Linked DNA regions of Cellvibrio sp. PSBB006. The protein of the gene in region 2 interacts with the protein of the main gene of each other region in a pairwise test. Links are inferred from orthologs where the notes say so. Each region holds a gene or a part of one and is shown on either strand. Other genes may lie near its edges.

The links. The genes of interacting proteins can lie anywhere in the genome.
Region 1: the proteins of tusA (region 2) and CBR65_RS05620 interact in binary tests that used the Escherichia coli proteins (3 or more experiments, as listed by UniProt). The link is inferred for Cellvibrio sp. PSBB006 from one-to-one orthologs.

Annotation. Positions count from the first base shown.
Region 1 is NZ_CP021382.1:1,355,731-1,361,554, forward strand. What follows is about bases 1,644-4,573. They hold CBR65_RS05620 (IscS subfamily cysteine desulfurase), read right to left. Parts: upstream 3,741-4,573; coding sequence 2,547-3,740; downstream 1,644-2,546. Other genes in these bases: sufB (Fe-S cluster assembly protein SufB), read right to left, coding at 1,644-2,389; iscR (Fe-S cluster assembly transcriptional regulator IscR), read right to left, coding at 3,770-4,267; trmJ (tRNA (cytosine(32)/uridine(32)-2'-O)-methyltransferase TrmJ), read right to left, coding at 4,436-4,573. In the rest of the region: Fe-S cluster assembly protein SufD, read right to left, coding at 1-145; Fe-S cluster assembly ATPase SufC, read right to left, coding at 149-898; more of sufB, read right to left, coding at 953-1,643; more of trmJ, read right to left, coding at 4,574-5,242; CBR65_RS05635 (inositol monophosphatase family protein), read left to right, coding at 5,613-5,824. UniProt on the Escherichia coli protein: Master enzyme that delivers sulfur to a number of partners involved in Fe-S cluster assembly, tRNA modification or cofactor biosynthesis. Catalyzes the removal of elemental sulfur from cysteine to produce alanine.
Region 2 is NZ_CP021382.1:109,127-114,915, reverse strand. What follows is about bases 1,431-4,325. They hold tusA (sulfurtransferase TusA), read right to left. Parts: upstream 3,048-4,325; coding sequence 2,814-3,047; downstream 1,431-2,813. Other genes in these bases: rlmM (23S rRNA (cytidine(2498)-2'-O)-methyltransferase RlmM), read right to left, coding at 3,618-4,325; CBR65_RS00550 (hypothetical protein), read left to right, coding at 3,198-3,593; CBR65_RS00560 (hypothetical protein), read left to right, coding at 1,914-2,612; CBR65_RS00565 (4-phosphoerythronate dehydrogenase), read right to left, coding at 1,431-1,656. Outside these bases: CBR65_RS00570 (ATP-NAD kinase family protein), read right to left, coding at 1-513; more of CBR65_RS00565, read right to left, coding at 535-1,430; more of rlmM, read right to left, coding at 4,326-4,670; CBR65_RS00540 (alpha/beta family hydrolase), read right to left, coding at 4,667-5,320; CBR65_RS00535 (YheU family protein), read right to left, coding at 5,310-5,543; CBR65_RS00530 (glycine cleavage system protein R), read left to right, coding at 5,668-5,789. UniProt on the Escherichia coli protein: Sulfur carrier protein involved in sulfur trafficking in the cell. Part of a sulfur-relay system required for 2-thiolation during synthesis of 2-thiouridine of the modified wobble base 5-methylaminomethyl-2-thiouridine (mnm(5)s(2)U) in tRNA.

The sequences.
Region 1 (5,824 bases), 1.2 Mb from region 2 along the record:
GCGTATATTTCCAATGCTCCGTCTTGCGGGTTGGCCAGGACGCGTGCAGCCAATCCTCTGCCGCCTGTTGACGCAAACCGGCGAGCCAGTCGGGACTTTGTTGCTGTGCCGCCAAACGCACGGCGTCTTGTTGAAAGTCAGTCATTGATTACGCCACCTCGCTTTCAATCCAGCCGTAACCTTTTGCTTCCAGTTCTTTCGCCAATTCTTTATCGCCGGAGCGAATGATACGGCCACCGGCCAATACATGAACGTAATCCGGCACAATGTAATCCAGCAGGCGCTGGTAGTGAGTCACAACAATAAAACTGCGCTCTTCATTACGCATGGCATTCACACCGTTAGCCACAACCTGCAAGGCATCAATGTCCAGGCCGGAGTCTGTTTCATCGAGGATGCACAAGCGCGGCTCCAGCAACATCATTTGCAAAATTTCGTTACGCTTTTTTTCACCGCCGGAAAAGCCTTCGTTCACACCGCGTTTCAGAAACGCCTGATCCAGACTGACACGCTTGCTGGTTTCCCGCGCGAGTTTCATAAATTCCACGGCTGACAATTCGGGCAAACCTTGATGCTTGCGCTTGGCATCAACCGCTGCTTTCAAAAACTCCATATTGCTGACACCGGGGATTTCTACCGGATACTGGAATGCCAGAAACAAACCTTCGCGCGCACGCTCTTCAGTTTCAAGATCAAATAAATTTTGTCCGTTGAACTCGACGCTGCCGTTAGTAACCTCGTAACCCTGGCGGCCAGACAACACATTACCCAAGGTGCTTTTACCGGAACCATTTGGTCCCATAATGGCATGCACTTCGCCCGGCTTTACCGTTAGACTCAAGCCTTTCAGAATTTCTTTATCTTCAACCCGGGCATGCAAATCGGTGATACGCAACATAAATTCAAATCCACTCATTGTTAAACAGGTTTCGGTATATTGTTGGCTGTGATATCAACCAACCGAACCTTCCAGACTGACTTCAAGTAACTTACCCGCCTCTACCGCAAATTCCATCGGCAACTCTTTGAAGACTTCGCGACAAAAACCATTGACGATCATAGACACCGCTTTTTCTGCATCGAGACCGCGTTGTTGGCACAGGAACAGTTGATCCTCACTGACCTTGGAGGTGGTCGCCTCGTGTTCAATTACCGCTGTGGGATTTTTACTTTCAATGTACGGAAACGTATGTGCGCCACATTTATCGCCAATCAGCAGTGAATCACACTGGGTATAATTGCGCGCACCTTCCGCACCGGGATTCATCCGCACCAAGCCGCGATAAGCATTGGAACTGCGCCCGGCGGAAATACCTTTGGAGATAATAGTCGAGCGGGTGTTTTTACCGATGTGGATCATCTTGGTACCGGTATCCGCCTGCTGAAAATTATTAGTGAGCGCCACCGAATAAAATTCACCTACGCTGTTATCACCACGCAACACACAACTGGGATACTTCCAGGTAATCGCCGAACCGGTTTCCACCTGGGTCCAGGAAATCTTGGCACTGGTGTGGCACACACCGCGCTTGGTCACAAAGTTGTAGATGCCGCCCTTGCCTTCTTCGTTGCCGGGGTACCAATTCTGTACGGTGGAATATTTGATCTCTGCATTATCCAGTGCAACCAGTTCTACCACCGCTGCGTGCAATTGATTTTCATCGCGCATAGGCGCAGTGCAACCTTCCAGATAACTGACATAGGAGCCTTCATCAGCAACAATTAACGTGCGCTCAAACTGCCCGGTATTTTGTTCATTGATACGAAAATATGTCGACAACTCCATGGGACAGCGCACGCCTTTGGGGATGTACACAAAGGAACCGTCAGAAAACACTGCCGAATTCAGTGCAGCGTAGTAGTTGTCTTTTTGCGGCACCACGGAACCGATATATTTCTTGATCAGCTCCGGATATTTCTGCACCGCTTCACTGATAGAACAAAACAACACGCCGGCTTCTTCCAGTTTTTCACGGAAGGTAGTCACCACCGATACCGAATCAAACACCACGTCCATGGCCACACCGGCCAATACTGCTTGTTCGTGCAGCGGGATGCCGAGTTTTTCATAGGTTTTCAATAATTCCGGATCAACTTCGTCCAGGCTTTTCGGTTTATCCGCCATGCTTTTGGGTGCGGAATAGTAAGACACTGCCTGAAAATCAATGGGCGGATAATGTACATGAGCCCATGTGGGTTCTTCCATTTCCTGCCAGGCACGGAAGGCTTTTAATCGCCAATCCAACAGCCATTCCGGTTCATTTTTGCGAGCCGAAATAAAGCGAACAACTTCTTCATTCAGGCCCGGCGGCAGGGTCTCTGAATCAATCGTTGTGTGGAATCCGGCGGCGTATTCGCGCTTGATCAGATGTTCAACTTGTTCAGTCATGACTTCACCTTTGCTCCGGCTTTTCCGGAGTATCTTGAGTCGTCTTTCTGCGACTCACTACGACTAAAAACGGTTACCAATATTCTTGTCATTACCGGTTGTGCTCACCGGCTTTTTTGAATGTCTTTTATTAACTGACCCGTTTGCCAGCAATAATTCAGTGTTTTTGCAAGTGTTTGACGACCTGACGAATGTGCTCAACGGCAAAACTCACCTCTTCTGTTGTTGTGTAACGCCCTAGGCTGAAACGTATTGAGGCATGTGCCAGATCATCGTCCAGACCTATGGCTTTTAAGACATAGCTGGGTGCGATGCTTGCAGAGTTACAGGCGGAGCCAGTCGATACCGCCAGATCGCGCAATGACAGCAATAGCATCTCACCATCGCAACCGGCAAATGCCACATTCAGGTGTCCGCAAGCACGCGCTTCGGGATGACCGTTCAACTTCACCCCCGGTAAGTTGGCAATGCCCTGCCATAATTGATCGCGCAAGGTCGCAATGCGCGCGGGCTCTTCACTTATCTGTGCAGCGGCCAGTTCAGCCGCTTTACCCATACCAACGCATTGATGAGTCGCCAGGGTACCCGAGCGATAACCTCGTTCATGCCCGCCGCCGTGAATCTGTGCGGCGAGCTTGACCGCTGGATCACGCCGTATATAAAGCGCGCCGACGCCTTTGGGGCCATACATCTTGTGGGCCGACAGAGACAGCAAATCTACTGGCTGATCTCGCACATCCAGCGCAAGTTTTCCGGCACTTTGCGCCGCATCCACATGAAACAGGCAGCCATGGGTATGGGTACGGCAGATTGCACCCAACTCAGCGATATCGTTGACTGTGCCCAGCTCATTGTTGACGTGCATGATGCTCACCAGAAAGGTGTCATCGCGTAGCGCGTCACGCAGTGTTGAGCTGTGAATACGACCGTACTCATCCGGTTGCAAACGCGTTACCTGAAAACCTTGCTGCTCCAGCCACTGGGCGGGATCAAGCACAGCTTTGTGCTCAATGGCCGATACAATGATATGGCCACCTTCAGGATGCTCTTCGCGATAACGAGCAGCCGCGCCCTTCAACGCCAGATTGTTGGCTTCGGTTGCCCCACTGGTCCAGACGATCTCGCGGGGGTCGGCATGAAGCAGCGCCGCGACTTGCCCACGAGCATCCTCAACAGCCTCTTCCGCTTGCCAGCCATACACATGGGAGCGAGACGCCGGGTTGGCAAAGTTACCGGTGAGCGTCATACAGGTCATCATCGCCTCCGCCACCTCCGGCGCCACCGGCGTCGTCGCGGCATAGTCCAGATAAATGGGCTTGCGTAACGGGCTGGATTCAGGAATGGGTTTCACGCTCTGACGGCTCAACATCGGCAAATTAATTAGAGAATTTCACTGCATGCAATATGACGCTCGGCATCATATAAGGGTTTAACCTGCTGCAAACGGTCGTCCTGCCGCTGGCGCACCTGCTGGATATCGCCCCGTGCCACCAGATCAGCGAGGGAAATACCATCCAGAAAATGATGGATTTGCACGCTGAGATCCTGCCACAGGTGGTGAGTAAGACAGACTTCGCCATCCTGACAATTGCCTTTGCCTTCACAGCGGGTAGCATCCAGCGACTCACTCACCGCATCGACCACCTGCGCAATAGAAATGTCAGTCGTGCAGCCCACTAGACAGTAACCACCGCCGGGGCCGCGTACACTGCGGACCAATTTGAAACGACGCAATTTGGCAAAAAGTTGCTCCAGGTAAGATAAGGAGATGCCCTGGCGGGCCGAGATATCAGCAAGGCTCACCGGCCCCTGCTCGCTGTGAAGCGCAAGATCCAGCATCGCCGTCACCGCATAGCGGCCTTTGGTCGTCAGTCTCATAGCAGTATCCGCTCATCATCAGGTTGGAGAGCCAACCGCGCTTACCCCTCAAACATGGGGGATTGTTATAAGCTGCGATTTACCCGGTGCAATTAACCGAGCATTTTACTCAAGTATTCCCCATTTTCCAATCTGTATTTGCCTGCGCCGCGTGATAGGAAAAATCAATCACACATCCGACGTCTGCGGATCGTCCACACCATCCGGTTTGGTCTGGTCAAGTTTCTTGTTGGTATAAAAGATGTAATTTTGCATGGATGTCAGCACACCACGCAGGATATTGAGCTCCATTTGATCCAGGCGCACCCGGTTGTACAAGCGACGCAGTCGGGTCATGGTTTGTTTGGGGTTTTCGGGGTCAAGGAACCCGAGCGATACCAGCGTTTCTTCCAGATGCGTGTAGTAGGCATCCAGTGATTCGGCCGTAGCGGGCGGCATATCCCACTGATGCTGCGCCAGGGTTTTACCTTCTGCCACCATCAGGTAAGCCATACGAATTTCGTAACAGACAACCTGGACCGCCGTCGCCAGGTTCAGTGAACTGTATTCCGGGTTGGCTGGGATATGTACGTGGTAATTACATTTATGCAGCTCTTCATTGGTGAGGCCGCGATCCTCGCGCCCGAAGACCACCGCCACCTGATGTTGACCCGCCTCCTGCCACACACTTTCACCGCATTCGCGCGGGTCCAGTAACGGCCAGGGAATCCGCCGCTCGCGCGCACTGGTGCCCACCACCAATCCGCAACCGGCTATCGCTTCATCCAGCGTCTCCACCACCACAGCGTTATCCAGCACATCGGTCGCACCCGCCGAACGCCACACGGCTTTGTCTGATGGAAACTCTTTAGGCTCAACCAGATACAGGTTCTTGAGCCCCATATTCTTCATCGCCCGTGCTGTGCCGCCGATATTGCCGGGATGGGTGGTATTCACCAGGACGATACGGATATTGGAAAAAGGATCGACGGACATGGGCAACTCTCAATAACGGGTGGGTTGGTTAAAGGGCGCGCAGTGTAACAAAAACTGTTGTCGGGCTGTACCGGAGGGTGGGTTGTAGGGTGGGTTTCCGGTAACAGGGCGGGAGACACGCCGTGAATCCGTCCCTGGAGGCTCAACAGCGGCATCCATGCCGCTGATGGTCTCCCGCCCTGTTACCGGAAACCCCTCAAGTAAATCACGCTGTACATTAGAGAGGAAAAGCATACCGCTAATTAACACTGGAGCACGCAAAGAGCGGCTGGTATACTCCGCGCCCTCTGGCGAGAGGCGTCATCCCCGGACGACCTGCGGCCCCTGCTCTTTTACATCTTCCCTCACAACCTTGTTGATTGGTGCTCTCATGGAACCCATGCTGAACATTGCTCTGCGCGCTGCGCGTAAAGCTGCTGAATTGATTGAACGCTCATTTGAACGCGTCGACCTGCTCACCGTTGAAACCAAAAGTCGCAACGACTTTGTTACTGAAGTCGACAAGGCTGCTGAAAAAGAAATTATCTACCACCTGCGTAAAGCCTATCCCGACCATACCATTCGCGGTGAAGAGGGTGGCAC
Region 2 (5,789 bases):
TTCAACAATCGGAACCCATTTGCCTTCCAATAATAATTGCACAATATGACCTGCACCTTCCGGTGTGATGGCGTAGACACCTGAATGCATCTTCACACCGGAAGGCACGCCCAATACCGCCTGACGTGTACCTACCGCGTCGGCAATATTGCGCGCTGTACCATCACCGCCGGCGAATAAAATCAGATCAACACCTTGTGCCATCAACACACGCGCCGCTTCGCAGGTATCCACTGCCGTGGTGACCTGCGCGGAAGGACTGCCAACAACGGTGTAAGAAAAATCCAGCGCAATAGCACATGATTCGCCCATATCACCGGCATAACAAAATAGGTGGAGTTGCTCGCGCCAAGGCAACAGGACTTGTAAGGCGCGACGCATTCTAGCCATTGCGCGCGGTTCCGCCCCACGATTAAATGCCTCGGCGACGGTAGCTTCACCGTCGCTGCCCTTAAGGCCAACAGTACCGCCAAGTCCGGCATATGGATTGACAATGACACCCAATCGAAACATAGAGAGTTTTTAAATAAGAAGTTACTGACTCTGAAACCCAAGCACATTCAGCCAGGCATCAGCGGCTTGATGGTCAACGCGATAATTGTGGAACTCCCGGCGCATCGGATAATGTTTGCGCAACAGATCGAACCCAATAGCAAAATTGGCAGAACCAGCCAAAGCCTGAGTGGAGAGTTCGCGCAGACGGCGATCATCGGCGGCAATGTCATAGACTTGTGGGATGAGTTGCTTAACTGCATCCCACGGATCAGAAGCAGTCACTACCAAGCGGTTATCGGCTAAAGATTGGACAAGGTCACTGACCGCCTTTTGCGGCTCGACCGAAAGATGGCCACATAGCGCCTGATAGATCATCTCGGTACCCTTGAGCTTACCGTCATAACTGTAACCAGCAATGTGCGGCGTGCCGAGCGCGACGCGCGCCAACAAGGGTTGAGAAATTTCCGGCTCTGGCTCCCACACATCCAACACCACTTGCAAGTCCCTATCGGTGTGAAGGTGTTTCAACAACGCCTGATTATCAATGACCGGGCCGCGACCACAATTCAACAACACCGCGCCCGGTTTGAGCTGTTCCAGTTCCCGCGCGCCAATTAAATGAAAACTGGGGTGAGCGCCGCCCGTGGTCAGCGGGGTATGCATGCTGATGATGTCGCAAGCCAATACCGCTTCGAGGCTCGCCAGATCTTCGTTCTGCTCCGGCGTAAGGAAAGGATCATAGCAATAACACTCAACGCCCTGCGCATGCAGACGGCGGTGCAAAAGCCCTCCCACATTGCCGCAACCGATAATCCCCACCTTGCGTGACAACCAATTGACGTCCAGATGGCATAACGCCGCATAAACGTATTCCACCACAGAGTTGGCATTGCAGCCGGGTGCGCTGGCAAAGCGGACGCCTTGCGCATTCAGGTAATCGGCATCCAGATGATCGACTCCGATGGTGCAGGTGCCCACAAATTTAACCGTGCTATCTGCCAGCAAATCGGCGTTCACCTGCGTAACCGAACGAACTAACAACGCATCTGCATCGGCGACATCTTTCTGCTGCATTTGCCGGCCAGGCAAACGCTGAATATCCCCAAGATCCTGAAAAAACGCTTCAACTAACGGGATATTCTCATCCGCAACTATCTTCATCTGGAGTCTCTAACTAACAAGGAGGGCAAAAAATAATCAGCTTAACGGTTTTGTCGGGTTAGCCGCCGGCAGACTGGAACCCAAGGCCAGGCTTTGGCTCTAACGGAGGCGAGTTAGCTGCAATAACGATTTTTTATATCACGAACTGTTGTGCTTTAGTTCGTTAGCATATACTTTATGTAGTGATGGGTCAGCAAAACCATCATTTCCCGGGAGTCAGCGTTTCGTGCCTCTCGCCTCAGCCAGGGGGTGTTATTATGAAGACCTCAGACACAGGCCACAACATGAATAATGTCGTGGATATCTTCACCGGTAAATCCTTCTCTGCACTCCACGAAGAGCGTTTTATCCGTCTGGCTCCTGAGCTTGACGGGCTCGAAATGCTCTACTCTAACGACACCAGCTCTGACAAACTCTTCAGTCTCAAAATCCTCTGTTGGGGATTACGGGCTAATGGAGAGGTTGTAGGGTTAGTGCCATGGCTAAACGATATAGTGCCCTGCCCTGATATCTGTGATCCCTTGAATGGTCACTGGGAAGGCTACTATGACCAGGGTATCGATGAGGTCTTTTTCGAGGCTCCAATACACAAGATAGTTGAGCTGGAAACAGCGGCCGAGTATTACGAGCTGCAGTGTGAAAATGACGATGATATTGTGCAGGAATTGCCCGATACCATCGGCACTCACGCCGTGTTGGCCAGCCCCGGAAGTAATCGTTTATCACTGGTAGAGGTCGTCAGTTGGCGCCTGCTGAACGATGGCAGCCTCTACGGCATGTTAACCGACCAGACTAAAGTCATCAGCACACCGGTATTGCCGGGTGATGATTGTCTGTACCCGGCACAGACCAGTGAAAACTTCCGTTATTTCTTCCAGCATCAGATCGCTAACAAGATCAAAGCGGAAGACCCGGAAGCCTTGGCTGCAATATCACTGTTGGTTGATGGCGTCTGATTAAAGACTGACCGAAAAACCTCCCTGACTGCCGCATCCTGCGATGCGGCAAGATTTACTTTCCCTTCACTATCTGCATTAAATCCTCGTAGCAGTACTGCTGATCAAACTGCAACCAAGGCATATCTGCTTCACATTTTTTAATACTATTTGTAAAAAATTGTACGAGCGCCCTGACGCTATAACCAAATATTTAAATTTCTAGCGTTTGCAGATGTAATACACATAGTGCTTATCGCGCACTTCCTGCTCCAGCAATTCATGACCCAGAAAATGGCAAAACTTCGGTATATCCCGCGTCGTTGAAGGGTCCGTAGCGATCACTTCAATTACATCGCCTACTGCTGCATCACGCATTGTCTTATGCAACAACATCACTGGCTCCGGGCACAACAAGCCAGACGCATCCAAAAATTTATCGATTTCTCGTTTCATAGTCTCACTTCGTCTATGAACAGGCGGGCAAATCACTTGTCGATTGCTACACTTGGTTTAGGATAATTACACGACATGAGGTTGCGCCAATGCGGATTCGTTGCGTCGGGCCTAGCCAACATACAGACAACCGCCGGGGAACCCTGTTCGATGTCTCGGAACACACACTATATGTATCACCAACCACCCGACATGTTCAGCCGCCAGGTGCTGGAACTTACTTTCCGGTTATTACGCAATAATAACCCGGAGCTTGCTTTTGCTCTGAAAAAAACCATCGATAGCATTCATTTTGCACCACCGGAAGCGACCTTGGGAAGCCACACCGGCGAAATGCATTTGAATACCGATGTTGTCCGCTTACTCGGCGCGGAAACCGTAGGCAAAATCGTTTCCGCTCTAACGGATATCGGCACACATGCTGTGGCAAAAAAAGATCTGCCGCCTCAGCATATTAAAATTCTGCGTGGACTAATTGAAGACTGGGCCGTATTCGCCGAATGGATTTTACAACACGCCACATCAGAAAAAAGCGCATTTCATTGATGGCTTATCGGGTTCATTAAACCATCAATAAATCCGTAAATGTCCGGTCACTTCTTCGCGATCATGGTACAACTGCTTAAACTGGATCTCCAGCTTCAATCCCAAAGCCGCCAGATCATCGCGAATGCGGCGCTCACATTTTTTGACTTCAATGTAGCGTTGCTTCATCGGTAACTTAAGGTTGAAGATAGCTTCGCGACAATAGCCTTTGGTCGCCCACTTACAAATTAAACTGGTAACCCGCGCCGGCTTATCCACAATGTCACATACCAACCAATCCACCGGTTTTTTAGGTTCGTATACAAAACCATCCAACCGCTGATGTTTGACCTGACCGGAATCCATCAGCGCCTGATCCATAGGGCCATTATCCACCGCATCAACAAACATACCGCGCTGAACAAGTTGCCAGGTCCAACCACCAGGTGCAGCTCCCAAGTCCACAGCACGCATACTGTGAGCTAAACGTTCATCCCAATCGGCGGCGGGAATGAAGTGATGCCAGGCCTCTTCCAGTTTCAATGTCGCACGGCTGGGTGCAGATTTTGGTAAACGCAAGCGGGGAATGCCCATGGGCCAGGAAGCGCTGTTATTGAGAGGGCTAACACCCAAGTAGGCCTCTGTTCCACTGATAAATACCAGGTGCAAACGCCATGAACTTTTTTCATCCTGTAATTTTTGTGTGCGCAGTGCTTTGGTGAAGGGCGCGAGAAATTTTTTGCTCAGCGTCGATAATTCTTTCCCTTCGTTAGTATCCACCGTTTCAATCAGCAATTCACGAGCAACAGGCAAATCATGTGCGGCGGATACCAAAGGCGTAACACGATCCGTTACCGGTAAGTTAGTCAACGCTGATCCGCTCACAAACCATTGTCGAATAAAAATTAATTGCCGGAAGCGTACCGTCTGAATCAAATGCTGAGCCGCCGTCGGTTCATGGGTAATAAATAAAACATAGGCGCTACCGTCTTTGGTTTTACTGTAACCATATATGCCCAACTCACCGGCAATATCCGTGATCTCAGCAGCGCACTCTTTTTCGAAACCGGGCCGACAATGCAAAAATAAATGGTTCACACAAGACTCTTTTTAGTGAGAGAACGAATAAATTCAAGCGTCAAATCGGCAGCTTGCTCCCAATGTTGCGATTGGGTGTGCCCGGATTTAACGCGCGGCTTGAAATCATGATCACCATCCGACAGCCACTGTATGTCTATCGTCGCCGACAAAGGATAGCCGCTAACTTCCTGGCTATTCCCCAGAGGGTCATGCTCGCCCTGAACGATCAGGGTCGGGGTAGCTAATCTTTGTAGATGCTCGATACGCAAACGCTCCGGTTTGCCTGGTGGATGAAAGGGATATCCTAAACAAACCAATCCATCCACTTGTAACTCATCAGCGATCATACTGGCCATACGGCCGCCCATTGACTTGCCGCCAATCAGTAATCTACGGCCGGCCGGCAACACTTCACGCTGCTCAGCCGCCACCTGCCGCCAGGATTCCAGCAATACCTCCGTCGTATTCGGCGGACGTTTTTTGCCCGTCACACGCCGTTCGGCCATGTAAGGAAATTCAAACCGAACCACTTCACAATGCCTTGTGCACAGCAATTCACTCATCACACTCATGAAGTTGCTGTCCATAGGCGCACCGGCACCGTGGGCAAATAACAGCGTTGCCAGAGGCGTTTCTGTTGGCGTGTTTCTTAAAATATTATGCGTCATCTGACAAAGATTGCGCGTCGCGACGTGTTAGTAAACTGACTGTCTCGCTGGCGCTATCGAAGACGATCACCACATCGCCTTTTTCTATCTGGCGACGAACCTGTTCGACTTTGGCGGATAAGGGGACTTCATCCCATCCATAGTCCGTTCCTTCACGGGTAATAAACTCTTCAATCAAACCTTGCAGTGCTTCTGCGGATAAGGATTGGGCAGGAATAATCACGGGCTTTCTCCTGAATGCATTCGTAACGCCGGGCAGCAATTAGTCAGTTTCTTCACGGCAACGGTTTTTCAGACTCATCCGCAGGGTTATACTCAGGCAAATCATTAACAATAAGGATTGTACCGTGAATACCTCAGCAACTACCTACCTTGTCTTGACCGTCATCAGCGAAGATAAACCCGGCGTGGTCGAGCTATTAGCACACACTATCAGCCAGCACCACGGCAATTGGCTGGAAAGCCGCAT